Regions from separate parts of the Mesorhizobium sp. WSM4871 genome, predicted to be linked through region 2. Evidence: predicted binding sites of a transcription regulator. Region 2 holds the regulator's gene; each other region holds the start of a gene.
The links. The regulator PhoB, encoded in region 2, activates phosphate uptake and scavenging genes when phosphate is short. The targets are predictions, from matches to a motif close to TGTCATNNANCTGTCAT.
Positions count from the first base shown of each region.

Region 1: the regulator PhoB is predicted to act here: its motif matches at 2,198-2,214, upstream of ppk2 (polyphosphate kinase 2).
Region 3: the regulator PhoB is predicted to act here: its motif matches at 2,032-2,048, upstream of phnF (phosphonate metabolism transcriptional regulator PhnF).
Region 4: the regulator PhoB is predicted to act here: its motif matches at 2,437-2,453, upstream of AC0L2H_RS17180 (PhoX family protein).

Region 1 is NZ_JBVVPU010000009.1:267,647-271,856, reverse strand. It holds gene AC0L2H_RS20265 (glycosyl transferase family 90) at 1-961, shown strand, start outside; gene AC0L2H_RS20260 (aldo/keto reductase) at 1,004-2,041, opposite strand; gene ppk2 (polyphosphate kinase 2) at 2,319-3,239, shown strand; gene AC0L2H_RS20250 (dihydrofolate reductase family protein) at 3,292-3,936, opposite strand; gene hemB (porphobilinogen synthase) at 4,147-4,210, opposite strand, start outside.
Region 2 is NZ_JBVVPU010000016.1:40,163-44,372, forward strand. It holds gene pstB (phosphate ABC transporter ATP-binding protein PstB) at 1-765, shown strand, start outside; gene phoU (phosphate signaling complex protein PhoU) at 798-1,508, shown strand; gene phoB (phosphate regulon transcriptional regulator PhoB) at 1,525-2,214, shown strand; gene AC0L2H_RS27735 (ROK family protein) at 2,231-3,472, opposite strand; gene xylF (D-xylose ABC transporter substrate-binding protein) at 3,746-4,210, shown strand, end outside.
Region 3 is NZ_JBVVPU010000001.1:548,392-552,601, forward strand. It holds gene AC0L2H_RS02745 (ABC transporter permease) at 1-129, shown strand, start outside; gene AC0L2H_RS02750 (zinc-binding alcohol dehydrogenase family protein) at 202-1,218, shown strand; gene phnF (phosphonate metabolism transcriptional regulator PhnF) at 1,231-1,995, opposite strand; gene phnG (phosphonate C-P lyase system protein PhnG) at 2,128-2,589, shown strand; gene phnH (phosphonate C-P lyase system protein PhnH) at 2,589-3,200, shown strand; gene AC0L2H_RS02770 (carbon-phosphorus lyase complex subunit) at 3,202-4,210, shown strand, end outside.
Region 4 is NZ_JBVVPU010000008.1:11,432-15,641, reverse strand. It holds gene AC0L2H_RS17200 (C40 family peptidase) at 1-539, shown strand, start outside; gene AC0L2H_RS17195 (VOC family protein) at 742-1,179, shown strand; gene AC0L2H_RS17190 (phosphatase PAP2 family protein) at 1,262-1,954, opposite strand; gene AC0L2H_RS17185 (hypothetical protein) at 1,978-2,316, opposite strand; gene AC0L2H_RS17180 (PhoX family protein) at 2,519-4,210, shown strand, end outside.

The DNA of each region.
Region 1 (4,210 bases), on a different contig from region 2:
TCAAAGAAACGCACAGAAGCTGTTCTACTATGCGCGCAATGCGATGCGTGACATCGCTCCGCAGGCACTGTTTCGTCGCCGGCTTGCCGGACTGCTCGACCAGGCCAGGCTTTCGGACCGCTCGGTCCGCGAGCGCCTCAACTATTACAACAGGCTGCAGGAGGCTTTCACGCCGAGCCCCGATGCCGTGCCGGTCAGCCGGCTGCCGACGGACCGAAGCATGTATTATTACGATCTGAAGGAGTTTACCCGCTACTTCGATCCCGGTCTGCTTATCGATCTCGAATTCGGCGACGTCATCGAAGTGCCGAAAATGCCCTCGATCGTGAAGGATCGGCCGATCGTTGGCGACAACGGGAACGGCGTTCTGTTCAAGCTCAACAAGTTCCGTCATTTCCATATGCCCGCCGACGATGTTGCCTTCGCCGACAAGCTTCCTGCCGCGGTCTGGCGCGGCGACCTCAACAATCCGATACGCACTTTGCTTCTGAAGGTCGCCCGCGACCTGCCGTTCTGCAACGTCGGAACGCCCAAACGCACGGCGGCGGCCGAGTATCGCAAGCCCTATCTCAGCATCGATCAGCAGCGGCGCTATCGCTACATCATTTCGCTTGAGGGCAATGACGTCGCGACCAACCTCAAATGGATCATGAGCTCGAATTCGCTGTGCCTGATGCCGCCGCCGACATACGAGACATGGTTCGCCGAAAGCAAACTCGTGGCTGACGTCCACTACGTGCCGCTCGCCCCGGATTTCTCGGATCTCGCCGAACGGGTGCAATATCTCGAACGGCACCCGGCCGAGGCTGAGCGCATCGTTGTCGCGGCCAATGCCTATTGCCGAAAATTCGCCGATGAACCGACGGAGCAGGCGATCTGCCTGCTCGTGCTGTATAAATATTTCGTTCTCAGCGGTCAGATCGAGCCTGACGCCGAAGTCTGGCGCTACATTTCAGCATAGCGGCTACGGGATGACCCCAGGGGAATTGCACCTTGCCGGGTACTATTCCCGGTTGAGAACCAGATCGGCCGGGCCAAACCGGTCCTTCGCCGTCTGTTGCTGGTGCCAGTAGGGGTAGAGCACGGGCGGACGGCTGACGGCATCGAGCCGTGCGCGGTCGTCGTCCGTAAGCGCCAGGCTTGCGGCGGCGATATTGTCCTTGAACTGCGCTTCGGTCCGTCCGCCGATCACCAGCGAACTGACGGCCGGCCGCCCAAGCAGCCAGGCAAGCGCCACCTGCGCCGCCGACACGCCATGATTCTTGCCGATAAAGGCAAGCACGTCGACGATCCGCCACAGCCGGTCCTCGTCGCGGATCGGCGGTTCCGACCAGCCGTTGAGCTGGCGGGCGGTCGGGCTGTCGCGGTTGTATTTGCCGGACAGCAATCCGCCGGCGAGCGGGCTCCACACCAGCGCGCCAAGCCCCTGATCGACCGAAATCGGCAGCAGCTCATATTCGGCTTCGCGCGCTTCCAGCGTGTAGTGGATCTGCTGGGTGATGAAGCGCGACTGGTTGTGGCGGTCGCTGATGCCAAGCGCCTTCATCACCTGCCAGCCGGAGTAGTTGGAGCAGCCGGTGTAGCGGACCTTGCCCTGGGTGACGAGCGTGTCCATCGCGGCGATGGTTTCCTCGAGCGGCGTCGTGCCGTCCCATTCATGCAGGAAATAGATGTCGATGACATCGGTGCGAAGGCGCTTCAGGCTCCTTTCGCATTCGCGGATCAGATGGTAGCGCGACAGGCCTTCGTCGTTGGGCCCCTTGCCGATCCGCATCCGCCCCTTGGAGGCGATCAGCACGTCGTCCTTGCGCTTGCCGCCAAGCGCCTCGCCGATGATCTCCTCCGAAAGCCCGTTCGAATAGACATTGGCCGTGTCGATGACGTTGATGCCGGCGTCGATGCACAGATCGATCATCCGGCGCGCCTCTTTGAGATCGGTCTTGCCGACCGCCGAAAATGCGCCGGCGCCGCCGAAGGTCATCGTGCCCATGGTCAATGTCGAAACCTTCAGCCCGGACCGGCCGAGAGTGCGGTATTCCATGTCAGGTCCTCGCAATGGCGTTGAAGAGGGCGTCTGCCAGGCCGCCCGGAATGAGACGGGCATTTGTAGGATAATTCGCGCGGCTTGTCGCCCCTCGTCGCGCAATGACCGTTCAAGTCTCGCTGATCGGTGGTGGCGATCGGCACATTGGCTCTCTGCAATAAAACCGTCATTGCCGGCCTATATTGAAGTCGGCTCAAGGTGTCATCGGAGCCGGCAGGCCGGAATCGAGGGCGCCGGACAAAAGCCGGCAGGCTTGCACGCGGAGCAGCGCAAAATGACCGAGACAAGACAGAATTCTCCGGCCAGGGACTGGCTGGAAGCGGAACTCGCCGACACGCTAGATGAAGACTATGAGCTCGAGATGTCGGAGCCGGCGCTGTCGCTGGAAATCGCGAAAATCTACAAGAACTCGCATCCGCCATCGATCGATCGCATGCAATATTTTCGCGACCTGATCGCGCTGCAGTCCGAACTGATCAAATTGCAGTCCTGGGTCGCCTACCACAAGAAGAAGCTGGTGGTGGTCTTCGAGGGCCGCGACTCGGCCGGCAAGGGCGGCGTCATCAAGCGCATCACTCAGCGGCTCAATCCGCGCATCTGCCGCGTCGTCGCGCTGCCGGCGCCGACCGAGCGCGAGAAGTCGCAATGGTATTTCCAGCGCTATGTTCCGCATCTGCCGGCCGGCGGCGAGATCGTGCTGTTCGACCGCTCCTGGTACAACCGCTCCGGCGTCGAGCGGGTGATGGGCTTTGCCCAGCCCGATCAGGTCGAGGAGTTCTTCCGCGACGTGCCGGATTTCGAACGCATGCTCGTGCGTTCCGGGGTGACGCTGGTCAAATACTGGTTCTCCATCACCGACGAGGAGCAGCAGATGCGCTTCCTGATGCGCATCCACGATCCGATGAAGCAGTGGAAGCTGTCGCCGATGGACCTGCAGTCGCGCGTGCGCTGGGAACAGTACACCAAGGCCAAGGAAGAGACCTTCGCACGCACCAACATCCCGGAAGCCCCCTGGTTCATCGTCGAAGGCAACGACAAGAAGCGGGCGCGGCTGAACTGCATCGACCATCTTCTCAAGCAGATGCCCTATGAGGATGTCCCGCATGAGGAGATCACGCTGCCGGAGCGTGTGTTCAATCCCGAATACGAACGCCAGGTGCTGCCGCGCGAGCTCTACGTGCCGGAGAAGTACTGAGGCGGATGAGCTGCGATCTCCCCCACACGGAGGGAGATTGCGGTCTCCCATCTTACGCACGCTCGATGATGATATGCGTGGCCTTCGCCGTCGCGACCTGCTCTGTGCACCGGTAGCCGAGCCTGACCATATCGATGCCGGCAAAAAGATTCTCTCCGGAGCCGAGCAGCATCGGTGAAATCGCCAGGTGCATGTTGTCGATGAGCTTTTCCCTGAGGTATTGCCGGATGGTGGCGACGCCGCCGCCGACCCGTACATCCTTGCCGTCGGCCGCGGCCTTCGCCTTTTCCAGCGCTGAGTGGATACCCTCGGTAACGAAATAGAAGGTCGTGCCGCCCTCCATAACGATAGGATCGCGCGGATGGTGGGTGAGCACGAAGACCGGCACATGGTAGGGCGGATTGTCTCCCCACCAGCCTTTCCAGCTTTCATCCGGCCACTCGCCGCGGATCGGCCCGAACATGTTGCGGCCCAGGATCCATGCGCCAACATTATCGAAGCTGCGCGCCGTGAACGCCTCGTCAGTGTCCGTGGTCCCGCCATCCTTGCCGACCATCTTGTGGAAGGTGCGGGTGCCGACCATCCATGTGTGCAGGGCTTCCCCACCAACACCCAGCGGGTTCGTCAGGTCCTGGTCGGGACCGGCGCCGAAACCGTCGATCGACAGGGTGAAAGCGGCGACGCGAAGTTTGGACATAATTGCCTCCTCAATAACCAGTTGTATTTTGCAAGTGGTTGTCTTGTAGCAAACTGATTGCAAAACGCAAGCGGTATTTCTGAACACGGCAAGCGAGAGCAGGAGGTCAAACGACCTCCGCTCTTGTTCACCGGCGCAAGCCGGAAATTGTCCTGAGTGTTGAAGCGGATCGCCGGCGCTACTGGTCGCGGCCGAACATCCGGATCGGAATTACCCCTTCAGCATCGCCGCCACTTCGGGTGCGAAATAGGTCAGAATGCCGTCGCAGCCGGCG
Region 2 (4,210 bases):
TCGAACGAAGTCATCAAGATGCGCGGCGACAAGGTCGGCGTCTTCTATGGCGAGAAACAGGCGCTGTTCGACGTCAACCTTGACGTGCGCCTGAACCAGGTGACGGCGCTGATCGGCCCCTCCGGCTGCGGCAAGTCCACCTTCCTGCGCTGCCTCAACCGCATGAACGACACCATCGACTCGGCGCGGGTAACCGGCAAGATCACCCTCGACGAAGAGGATATCTACGACAAGAACATCGATGTCGTCGAATTGAGAGCCCGCGTCGGCATGGTGTTCCAGAAGCCCAACCCGTTCCCGAAGTCGATCTACGAGAATGTCGCCTATGGCCCGCGCATCCACGGGCTGGCAAAGCGCAAGCAGGACATGGACCAGATCGTCGAATCCAGCTTGAAGAAGGCGGCGATCTGGAACGAGGTCAAGGATCGCCTGCAGGAGCCCGGCACCGGTCTTTCCGGCGGCCAGCAGCAGCGTCTGTGCATCGCGCGCGCCATCGCCGTGTCGCCGGAGGTGATCCTGATGGACGAGCCCTGCTCGGCGCTCGATCCGATCGCCACCGCTCGCGTCGAGGAGTTGATCGATGAGCTGCGCCAAAACTATACGATCGTCATCGTCACCCACTCGATGCAGCAGGCAGCGCGCGTGTCGCAGCGCACGGCGATGTTCCATCTCGGCTACCTGGTCGAAGAGGGCGCGACCGACAAGATGTTCACCAATCCCGACGACCAGCGCACCCAGGACTACATCACCGGCCGCTTCGGCTGAGCGGTTGCGACCACGCATAGAAGGACAGGATCATGGGTGAACATCATACGGTTGCGTCTTTCGACGAGGATCTCGGAGCGATCAGCAAGCTGATCAGCGACATGGGCGATCTAGCCCGCTCGATGGTCAGCGGCTCGACCAAGGCACTGCTGAACTCGGACAACACGCTGGCGCAGCGCGTCGTTTCCGACGATGCCATCATGGATGCGCGCCAGCGCGAGCTGGACGATCGCGCCATCACGCTGATCGCCAAGCGCCAGCCGATGGCCAATGATCTGCGCGCGGTGGTCGGCTCGATCCGCATGGCCGGTGATCTCGAGCGCATCGGCGACCTTGCCAAGAACATCGCCAAGCGCGTCGGCACCGTCGGCCTCAGTGTCACGCCGCGCGACCTGTCGCACTCCATCGACGCGATGGCGCAACTGGTGCTGATCCAGGTGCAAGGCGTGATCGAGGAATATGCCGCAAAGGACGCACCGGCACTCGCCAAGCTCAGGAACGAGGACGAGCGCATCGACGTCAAATACACCTCGGTGTTCCGCGAACTCCTGACCTACATGATGGAGGATCCGCGCAACATCACCGCCTGCACGCATCTGCTGTTCTGCGCCAAGAACCTCGAGCGCATCGGCGACCACGTCACCAACATCGCCGAGAACGCCTATTATGTGCTGACCGGCTCGCAACTGCCTGCCAATCGTCCGAAGCAGGACGAGACGGCGATGTCGGCGCCGGCGGCATGACAGGGGCGACCGGTTAATGATCGCGCCACGCATCATGGTGGTGGAGGACGAGGAGCCGCTGGGGGTACTGCTCCGCTACAACCTCGAATCCGAAGGCTACCAGGTCGAGGTGGTGACGCGCGGCGACGAAGCCGAGATCCGGCTGCAGGAGAACGTGCCCGATCTCCTGGTGCTCGACTGGATGGTGCCGGCGGTTTCCGGCATCGAGCTCTGCCGGCGGCTCAGGATGCGTCCGGAAACCGAGCGGCTGCCGATCATCATGCTGACGGCGCGCGGCGAGGAGAGCGACCGCGTGCGCGGCCTTTCCACCGGCGCCGACGACTATCTGGTCAAGCCGTTCTCCACGCCGGAATTCATGGCCAGGGTCAAGGCGCTGCTGCGCCGCGCCAAGCCGGAAGTCCTGTCCAGCGTGCTCAAGGTCGGCGATATCATGCTCGATCGCGAATCGCACCGGGTCTATCGCAAGAAGAGCGAGATCCGGCTCGGACCGACCGAATTCCGCCTTCTCGAATTCATGATGCGACATCCCGGTCGCGTCTTCTCGCGCAGCCAGCTGCTCGACAATGTCTGGGGCGAGACGATCTACATCGACGAGCGCACGGTCGACGTGCATGTCGGCCGGCTGCGCAAGGCGGTCAACAATGGCCGCATGCCCGATGTCATCCGCACCATCCGCGGCGCCGGCTACGCGATCAGGGAAGATTAGGGCGCCGCTACCGAGTTCAGGCCACGTCCTTCTTTCCGGCCTTCACCTGGATGCCCGGCGCGAAAATCTCCTGGTCGACGAAACTCAGCGCCCGCATGGCGCAACCTTCGCGGATCAGCGGCAACTCATTCGGCTCGGTGTCGAAGGAGATCGATCCCGAATGCTGACCGCCGGCAGTCTGGGCGATGGCTTGGCGCAGCGCCGGCTCGATAAGATCGAAGGCCCCGGCGCTGACGCCGACCATGGCGACGGGCGCGGGATCGATCAGCGCGAACAGGCTGCCGAGGCCGAAGCCGAGCGCTTCGCCGGCCTTACGGTAGGCTTCCCTCTCCGGCCCGTCCGCCGCGCGCGCACGGGCGGCCAGTGCCCGCATGTCGGCGTCGCTGACATCGGCGACCGGCTCGGCGTCCTCACCCATCTGTTTCGCATTGCGCCAGATGGCGTAATTGCCGGCATAGGCCTCGATGCAGCCGCGCCGCCCGCAGCGGCAGAGCGCGCCGCCCGGCCGATGGATCATGTGGCCGAATTCGCCGCCCGAGGAATGGGTCCCGGTGAACAATTCGCCCTTCAGCACCAGCCCCATGCCGATGCCGTGCGAGAGCAGGATGGCGACGAAGTCGTCGCGATAGCGGTCCGGGTCGCGCCAGCGCAGCGCCACCGCCATCATGTTGCAGTCGTTCTCCATGGTGGCGGGAATGCCGAACTCGGCTTCCAATATGTCGGCGAAGGCGATGTTCGTCAGCGGCGTGATCGGCGACCACAGCATGGCGCGGGCCTGGGAATCGGTGATGCCCTGGATTGCCAGCGCGATGCGGGCGACGCTGCGGACATCGAGGTCGGGATCTTCGAGCCGGCGCCGCACAATGGCGACGCATTCATCGATCAACTCCTCGCGCGACATGGTCAGCGTGTCCAGCCGGCGCTGCTCCTCGGCGACCACCTGTCCGGCATAGTCGATGACGGCGACCGAAAGGAAATTCAGCGACAACACGACAGCCAGCACCGCCGCCGCTTCCGGATTGAGGGCGAGGCCGACCTGCGGCCGGCCGCGTTTCAAGGAAACGGCCTCGCTTGCCTTGCTCTCCCTCAGGATGCCTTCCCCGATCAGGTCGGAAGAGATCGCCGATATGGTCGAATGACTGAGGCCGGTGGTCGCGGCGATCTCCGTCCGCGACGGCTGGCCGGCGCGGCGCACGGCCGAAATGACCATCGCCCGGTTGCGCCGGCGCAAATCGTCGTGGCGGATTCCGACCGACATTTTCTCCTCCCTATTGCCTCCTCCCTTGCCGCGGCCGCTCATAAAATCGGCAGTCGTCGGCAATGTCCGACAAATACTGTCAGAAGGGCACGGTTCTGTCATTATTTATTCCGAGGCTCGAAAAAATTCGACACGACATCAAAATCCATCAGAATCGATGTTGACAGCGTCCGGGTGTTGGATCAGTATTTTTTCGAGGCTCGAAAAAATAGAGCCTTTGTGCCGGCCTTTGGGTCAGTCTAGTCACGCCATACGTGGCGCAGGGAGGATATCATGAAGAGATTCGCAGCCGCCATCCTGGCGGGTGTCGCCATGTCGCTGACGCTTGCGTCGGTCGCGCAGGCGAAGGACAAGGTCATCGGCGTGTCGTGGTCGAACTTCCAGGAAGAGCGCTGGAAGACGGATGAAGCCGCGATGAAGGCAGCCATCGAGGCCGCCGGCGACAAGTATATTTCCGCCGACGCGCAGTCCAACCCCGGCAAGCAGCTCACCGATGTCGAGAGCCTGATCTCCCAGGGCGCCAACGCGCTGATCATCCTTGCGCAGGATGCCTCGGCCATCGGGCCGGCCGTGCAGAAGGCGCTGGACGAAGGCATTCCGGTCGTCGGCTACGACAGGCTGATCGAGAACAAGGACGTGTTCTACCTGACCTTTGACAACAAGGAAGTCGGCCGCATGCAGGCCCGCGAAGTGTTCAAGGTCAAGCCGGAAGGCAATTACGTCTTCATCAAGGGCTCG
Region 3 (4,210 bases), on a different contig from region 2:
TTCATCCTCGCCACCATCAACAACGGCGCCAATCTGCTGAACGTCAACGCCTTCTGGCAACGCATCATTACCGGCGCGCTGATCATCGTCATCGTCTATTTCGACGGATTGCGCCGCCGCGGCAAATAGACCCCATCCAAGGCCACCGGCCTCGGCGACAGCCGACGGCCGGTGGCACCCACGAACCGACTGGATAGAAGCATGAAAGCCGTCGTCTGCCGCTCTCCCGGCGACCTTGCTATCGAAGACCGCCAAGTGCCGGGCGCCCCGCCGCCCGGCTGGGCGCTGGTCGCGGTCAGCCATGTCGGCATTTGCGGCACCGACTATCACATCTTCGAAGGCAAGCATCCGTTCCTCGCCTATCCCCGCATCATGGGCCACGAGGTGTCCGGCACGGTGATCGAGGCCGGCCAGGGCGTCGACCTTGCCATTGGCGAAGCCGTGATCATCAACCCCTATCTCGCTTGCGGCAAATGCATCGCCTGCCGGCACGGCAAGCCGAATTGCTGCGTCAGCATTGAGGTGCTCGGCGTCCACCGCGACGGCGCCATGTGCGAGAAAATCCTGGTGCCGGCGCAAAATCTCTATCCGGCCAACGGCCTGTCGCTGGCGCACGCCGCCGCGATCGAGTTCCTGGCCATTGGCGCGCACGCGGTGCGACGCTCCCGCGCCGAGCAAGGCGCACGCACGCTGGTCATCGGCGCCGGCCCGATCGGGCTCGGCACGGCGCTGTTTGCCCGCATCGCCGGGCTAAATGTGAGCCTGCTCGACATGAGCACGGAGCGGCTGGACTTCGCAGCGAGCGAACTTGGCTTCGCGACCCTCGACGGTTCGCGGGCAGCGGCGGCCGATCTGGTGCGGGACGCGACTGGCGGTGAGGGCTTCGACATGGTCTTCGACGCCACCGGCAACACCCGGTCCGTGCAATCGGCCTTCGCTCATGTCGCGCATGGCGGAACCCTGGTCCTGGTCAGTGTCGTCAAGGACGACATCATCTTTTCCGACCCCGAATTCCACAAGCGCGAGATGACGCTTATCGGCAGCCGCAACGCGCTGCGCGCCGACTTCGACCATGTCGCCGCCTCGATCCGTAACGGCGCGGTGCCGCTGGCAAAGCTCCTCACCCATCGCACGACGCTTGATGAGACGCCGCGCGACCTCGCCCGCTGGGCGCATGAGAAATCCGGCCTGATCAAGGCTGTGATCGAAATCGGATAGGCTCTAACCGGCTCACAAGGCTGACAGTTTCAGCTCCACCCGCTCCGCCGGAAACCGCGTCTCGGCGAACTGGATCGGCTGGCCATCGGGCGTGACGTTGACGGCGACGGTGACCAGCACGATGGCGCCGGGCTGCAGGTCGAGATCGGCGAGATCGGCGGCATCGGCATGGCGCGCCGACAGCACCGTCGATTGCCTGAGATAATCGCTGACACCGAAGCGCTCGAGCGAGGCGGTGATCGATCCGGTTTCCGCCATGGCCGCATCGATGCCGGCAAAACGCCTGGCGTCGAACCAACTCGTGGCGCGCGAGACGGACTGTCCGTCGGCTTCACCGCGCGCCTCCAGGCGTATCACATCGGCCCCTCTGGCAAGCTTCAAGGCATCGGCGATGCGACGGCTGGCCGGCTCGACCTTGGATTCGAGCAGCACGCTGCGGCGTTCGAATGCCTGCCCTTGCAGGCCGGCCGAAAAACGCGTGCGCGTGCCGATCGGATAGGACAGCCGCTTGCGCGACAGCACGAAGGTGCCGCGCCCCTGCTCGGCCCGAAGCACCCCCTCCTGCACCAATGCGCCGATCGCGGCGCGCACCGTGTGGCGGTTGACGCCATAGCGTTCGGCAAGTGCCATTTCCGGCGGCAGCGCCGCGTTCTCGACGAAGTCGCCGATCGCTATCGAATGCAGGATCTGGTCGGCGATCTGCCGCCACAGCGAGACGCCGCTGCGCCGCTCGATGCTATTGGCCATCGTCCTCTCGACCATTGCCCTCTTGATCATCGCTTGTCCGGTCATTTCCTGTCCCGATTTTCCGCTTGTCACGCACTCGTCATGGACTCACGCTAAGCAAAGGTATAAATTGTATAGTTGTCTATATCAATAGACAAATTTTACACAACCGGAGTGCAGGCCATGAGAGGACAAGAAGCGCGCGAACAGGCAGAGCGCAAGGCGGTCATGGTGACGCTGGCGCAATCCTCCGGCGACGACATCGTGCGCCTCTGGAACGAGGCCGGACTGCCTTCGGAGGCGGAACTGCTGCGCGGTCCCGAAACCGGCCTGGTCACCGTGCGTGGCCGCATCGGCGGTGGCGGCGCGCCATTCAATGTCGGCGAGGCGACGGTCACCCGCGCCACCGTCCGGCTGGCCTCCGGTCAGGTCGGCCATTGCTACGCGCTCGGCCGCGATCGGGAGAAGGCAAGGCTGGCGGCGATCGCTGACGCGCTGTGGCAGGACCCCGCCCATCGCGACGCGATCGAGGCCAAACTGGTCGCGCCTTTGCAGGCGGCGCTGGTCAAGTCGCATGAGCAGCGTCGCGCCGAGACGGCGGCGACGAAAGTCGATTTCTTCACCATGGTGCGCGGAGAAGACTGATGGATATGACGGCGCAAGCGATCGAGGGCGGGTTCGTCGATCCGGTGTTCAACGCGCAGACGGTGTTCCGTGCGGTCATGGACGCCATGGCCCAGCCCGGCAGCGTGCAAGCCCTACCGGCTTTCGCCCATCCGCCGGCGCCACTGTCCGCGACCGCTGGCGCCGTCGCTCTGGCGCTGTGCGACAACGACACGCCGCTCTGGCTCGACCCGGCTTTGCAGGCTTCCCCGGCGGTGAAATCCTGGCTCGGTTTTCATGCCGGCGCGCCGCTGGCCAACACGCCCGCCGACGCGCATTTCGCGCTGATCGCTTCGCCGGCCGAGATGATGGCGCTCGACGGCTTTTCGCAAGGCACCCAGGATTATCCCGACCGTTCCACCACGCTGATCCTGCAGGTGAGCGATCTGACGTCGGGCACGCCTTTGCTGCTTGAAGGCCCCGGCATCGAGAAATCAGCGACGATCGCGCCGGCGCGGATGCCGCGTCATTTCGTCGAGCAATGGAAGCAGAACAACCAGCGCTTCCCGCGTGGCATCGACATCATCCTGGCCGCCGCCGACAGCATCGCCTGCCTGCCGCGCACGACGCGTATCAAGACGATGGAGGCGTGAGATGTATGTCGCGGTAAAGGGCGGTGAAGCCGCAATCGCCAACGCCCATCGCCTGCTCGCCGATCGCCGGCGCGGCGACCGCTCGGTGCCAGCACTTCGCCTCGACCAGATCGTCGAGCAGCTGGCGCTCGGCGTCGACCGGGTGATGAGCGAAGGCTCGCTCTACGACAGGGAATTGGCCGCGCTTGCCATCGTCCAGGCGCGCGGCGACATGATCGAGGCGATCTTCCTGGTCCGCGCCTATCGCACCACGCTGCCCCGCTTCGGCTACACCAGGGCGGTCGAAACCGGCGCGATGCTAATCGAGCGGCGCGTGTCCGCGACCTACAAGGACCTGCCCGGCGGTCAGCTTCTCGGCCCGACCTTCGACTACACGCATCGCCTGCTCGATCCCGAGCTTGCCGCCGGCGGCGATGTCGAGGAGCCGCAGCAGCGCGAGAGCGAAGCCGAAGCCATGCCGCGCGTCTCCGCGATCCTCGCCCGCGAGGGCCTGATCGAACCCGACGGCGACATGCCGCAGGACCATGTCCCCGGCGACATCACCCGCGAACCGCTGGAATTCCCGATGGCGCGCGACATCCGCCTGCAGGCGCTGTCACGCGGCGACGAGGGCTTCCTGCTGGCTCTCGGCTATTCCACCCAGCGCGGCTATGCCCGCAACCATCCCTTCGTCGGCGAGGTCCGCATCGGCGAGGTCGAACTGGAACTCGACATACCGGAACTGCCCTTCGCCGTGCCGCTCGGCAGCATCCGCGTCACCGAGTGCCAGATGGTCAACCAGTTCAAGGGCTCCGCCAAGGCGCCGCCGCAATTCACCCGCGGCTACGGCCTTGTCTTCGGTCAGAGCGAGCGCAAGGCGATGGCCATGGCGCTCTGCGACCGTGCCTTGCGGGCGAGCGAATTCGGCGAGGATGTCGTCGCCGCGGCCCAGGACGAGGAATTCGTCATCTCGCATTCCGACAATGTCCAGGCAACCGGCTTCGTCGAGCATCTGAAATTGCCGCACTATG
Region 4 (4,210 bases), on a different contig from region 2:
GCCTGATCGAGGTCACGCTCGGCGAGGGCTGCGTCGCCGTGCCGCTGTCGCGCTACCGCACCTACAACACCCGTATCTGCCGGGCGAGCGGGCTGGCGCCGGAGGATCGCGACAAGGTCGTAGCCTTCATGATCGGCAAGCTCGGCCTCAGATACGATCTGAAGAACATCTTCGACATGCTACGCTATTTCCTGCCGACGCCGCCGGTGCCGGTGCGCTGGCGCCGCCGCATGCTGGCTTTCGGCTCCGGCGATCCGACGCGGGCCATCTGCTCGACGCTGATCGCCGAGGCCTATGGCCAGATCCGCTATCCGATCCTGCCCGAGGTCACCCGCGCGCCCGGCCGCGCCTCGGCGCAGTCGAGCTACATGCGCAAGGAAATCCTGCACATCCGCCACCATTCGCTGTACACGCCACGCGACTTCGACCTGTCGCCCTATTTCCGCATCGTCAAGCCGACGCTGGAATACGGGTTCGACTACCGGGATATGGTCTGGGACGACAAGGCTGCCTACCCGGAAACGAAAGTTACGGAGTAGCAGCCGTCCAAGAGACCGTTTGAAAGCGGGGCAGCGGTTTGAGGTGATCCATCATTCAAGCTTTGATGTGGATAGCAGTGAACCGGGCCTGGATGCTGCCATGTGGACACGATCGCGCGTCCATATGTCATCAGCCATCGGCGTTGGGGGGCGTAGGCGACACCTTTTATTAGATTGCAACGACACGTTGGAGATTGCAAACATGGCGCTCAAGCGGATGGACAACGTAGGAATCGTCGTCGAAGACCTCGAAGCGACGATTGATTTCTTTCGCGAACTCGGCCTCGAGCTCGAAGGGCGGGCCACGATCGAAGGAGAATGGGCCGGACGTGTCACTGGACTGGGCGATCAGCATGTCGAGATTGCCATGATGCGCACACCGGACGGCCACAGCCGGCTCGAGCTCTCCCGCTTCCTCACGCCGCCTGTCGTCGCGGATCACCGGAACGCCCCGGTCAACGCCCTTGGCTACCTCCGCGTCATGTTCACCGTGGACGATATCGACCGGACGCTTGAAAGGCTCCGCACGCGCGGCGCGCAGCTCGTAGGCGAAGTGGTCGAGTATAAAGACATATATCGGCTCTGCTACGTCCGTGCGCCTGAAGGGCTTCTCATAGGACTCGCCCAAGAACTCGGCTGAGCGCGACGAGGCCCAGCTCCTCAAGCTCGCTGAGATAGAGGAACATCAAGGCCTCGCTCAAACCTGGCGAGCCACCGCCCGATCACTCATCATCGGTCATCACTTTGCGCTGCTGCAGGAAGCGCGCCGCCAGCCAGCACAGCATTGCCCAGGCGAAGCCGGCGCACCAGCCGGCCAGCACGTCCGACGGCCAGTGAACGCCGAGATAGACGCGGCTGATGCCGACCAGCACAGTCGTCAGCACCGCGAGGCCAAGCACATAGGTCTTCGTCACCCGCCCATGAAGGAAGCGAGACGCCAGCGAGCCGAGCGTGAGATAGGTCACCGCCGACAGCATGGCGTGGCCGCTCGGGAACGACAGCGAGGTCTCATTGACGAGGTGCGAAACCAGTTCGGGGCGGGGCCGGTCGACCCCGACCTTCAGCAGGCTCGACAGCAACTGCCCGCCCGCCACCGCCACGAATATGAGCAGCGCCGTTCCAGACTGGCGGTTCAGCAGCAGATAGACGATCACCGCTGCCGTGATCAGCACCAGAACGCTGGAGCTGCCGAGGCTGGTGATGTCGCGCATCGCTCCTTCCAGCCATGCCGGACCGATCGGATTGTCGGGCTGGCCCGCTTCGCGGAAGGCGAGCAGGATTTCGGTGTCGAAGGCGTGCGGCGTGGTGGCGCGCGCCATTTCCATCAATTCCTCGAACCCCCACAGCCCTCCGGCAATGATCACGCCGGCCAGCAGCACCGGGAATTCGATCCAGTTGAGCAGCGAGTGCTTCATCGCGCCTGTCGTCCGCAATCCAACTACAGCCTTTGCAGATAGGGCCCGAGCGTGATCAGCGCCACCGCTGCGATGGCGAGCACGACGCCGGTCGCCTGCAAGGTGTTCAACTGCTCGCCGAAGAAGGCCAGCGCCACCACGTTTACCGACACCAGCTGGATGACAGCCGACAGGCTGAACGACACAGACATGCCGAACTCGCGGACCAGCCTCAGCATCACCAGATTGCCAAGCGAATAGAGCACGAGCGTCAGAACGATCTTGCCGAAGCTTGGCGCCAGCCCCCATTGCTTGGCCGCTGCCGCCGCCAGCAGGAAGATCAACGTTGAAATGCCGAGCTGCACCAGTCCCCAGAAACTCAATTCCCGTCCCCTTGGATGCGGTCCTTCCCGCGCGTGTCGCAGACCTTGTTTCCGAAGCAGCGGCCGCGGTCAAGCCGGGCTGACAGGGCACACGAGAATCGGAGTGGAAATTAGCCGGCGCGTCATCATCCTGTGATCTGCCGCCTATACGGGGTCGATCAGGTAGAATGCTCCAGCCATCCCAGGAAGCCAGAGGCAATCCATGACCGAACATCGCGCCCCCGACACCCGATTCCGCACCAGCCTGCTCGAGGAAAACGACGGCCCGGCCACCAATCTCACCGACAACCGCACCATGGGCGAGATCATCGCCGCGCGGTTTTCGCGCCGTGGCTTCCTTAGGGGATCACTGGCCGTCTCGGCCATTGCCGCCACCGTCAGCCCGCTGGCGCTGATCACCGCCGACAATGCCCGCGCCGGCGAAGGCTCGGCCTTCACCTTCGACGAGCTTGAAGCCGGCGTCGACGACAAGCATCACGTGGCGCCCGGTTACGACGCCGACGTGCTGCTGCGCTGGGGCGATCCGCTGTTTGCCGATTCGCCGGACTTCGACCCGACCAAGCAGTCGGCCGAGGCCCAGGCAAGGCAGTTCGGCTACAACAACGACTATGTCGGCTATATCCCGATCGACGGCTCGGCCGAGCACGGCCTGCTGGTGGTCAACCACGAATACACCAATTCGCATCTGATGTTCCCCGGCATCGTCAAAGTCGTCGAAAAGGACGGCAAGAAAGAGCTCGAAGTCGCCCCCCTTGGCAAGGAGCAGGTCGATGTCGAGATGGCCGCGCATGGCGGCACCGTCGTCGAAATCCGCAAGCAAGCGGGCAAATGGCAAGTGGTGCGCGACGGCAAGCTCAACCGCCGCATCACCTCCAACACCGAGATGCAGCTGTCCGGTCCGGTCGCCGGCAACGACCGCGTCAAGACCAGCGCCGACCCGACCGGCACGAAAGTGATCGGCACCGTCAACAACTGCGCCGGCGGCGTGACGCCCTGGGGCACCTATGTCATGGCCGAGGAAAACATCCATGGCTATTTCTCGGGCGAACTTCCGGAAGGCCACAAGGAAGCCGCCAACTACAAGCGCTTGGCCATTCCCGAAGGCGCCTATGAATGGGCGGCGCATTACGACCGTTTCGATCTCGGCAAGGAGCCGAACGAGCCGAATCGTTTTGGCTGGATCGTCGAGGTCGACGTCAACGATCCGACCTCGACGCCGAAGAAGCGCACCGCCATGGGCCGCTTCAAGCACGAGGGCGCCGAATCCATCGTCGCCAAGGATGGTCGCGTCGTTTTCTATCTCGGTGACGACGAGCGCTTCGATTACGTCTATAAATTCGTCACCACGGGCACGTTCAACCCGAACGACCGCGCCGCCAACATGGACCTGCTCGACGACGGCACGCTCCACGTCGCCAAATTCGCCGAGGACGGTTCGGTCGAATGGCTGCCGGTCGTCTTTGGCCAGGGACCGCTGACCGCCGAGAACGGCTTTGCCAGCCAGGCCGACGTGCTGATCGAGACGCGTCGCGCCGCCGACCTGCTCGGCGCCACCAAGATGGACCGCCCCGAGGACATCCAGCCCAATGCCGCCAATGGCAAGGTCTATGTCATGCTGACTAACAATTCCAAGCGCAAGGCCGACCAGGTCGACGCCGCCAACCCACGCGCCGAAAATGCCTTCGGCCACATCATCGAGATATCGGAGGACGGCGACGACTTCACCGCCACCAAGGGCAAGTGGGAAGTGCTGCTGAAATGCGGCGATCCCTCGGTGGCCGAAGTCGGCGCCACCTTCTCGACCGCGACCACGGCCAATGGCTGGTTCGGCATGCCGGACAATTGCGCGGTCGATTCCGCCGGCCGCCTTTGGGTCGCCACCGACGGCCAGGGC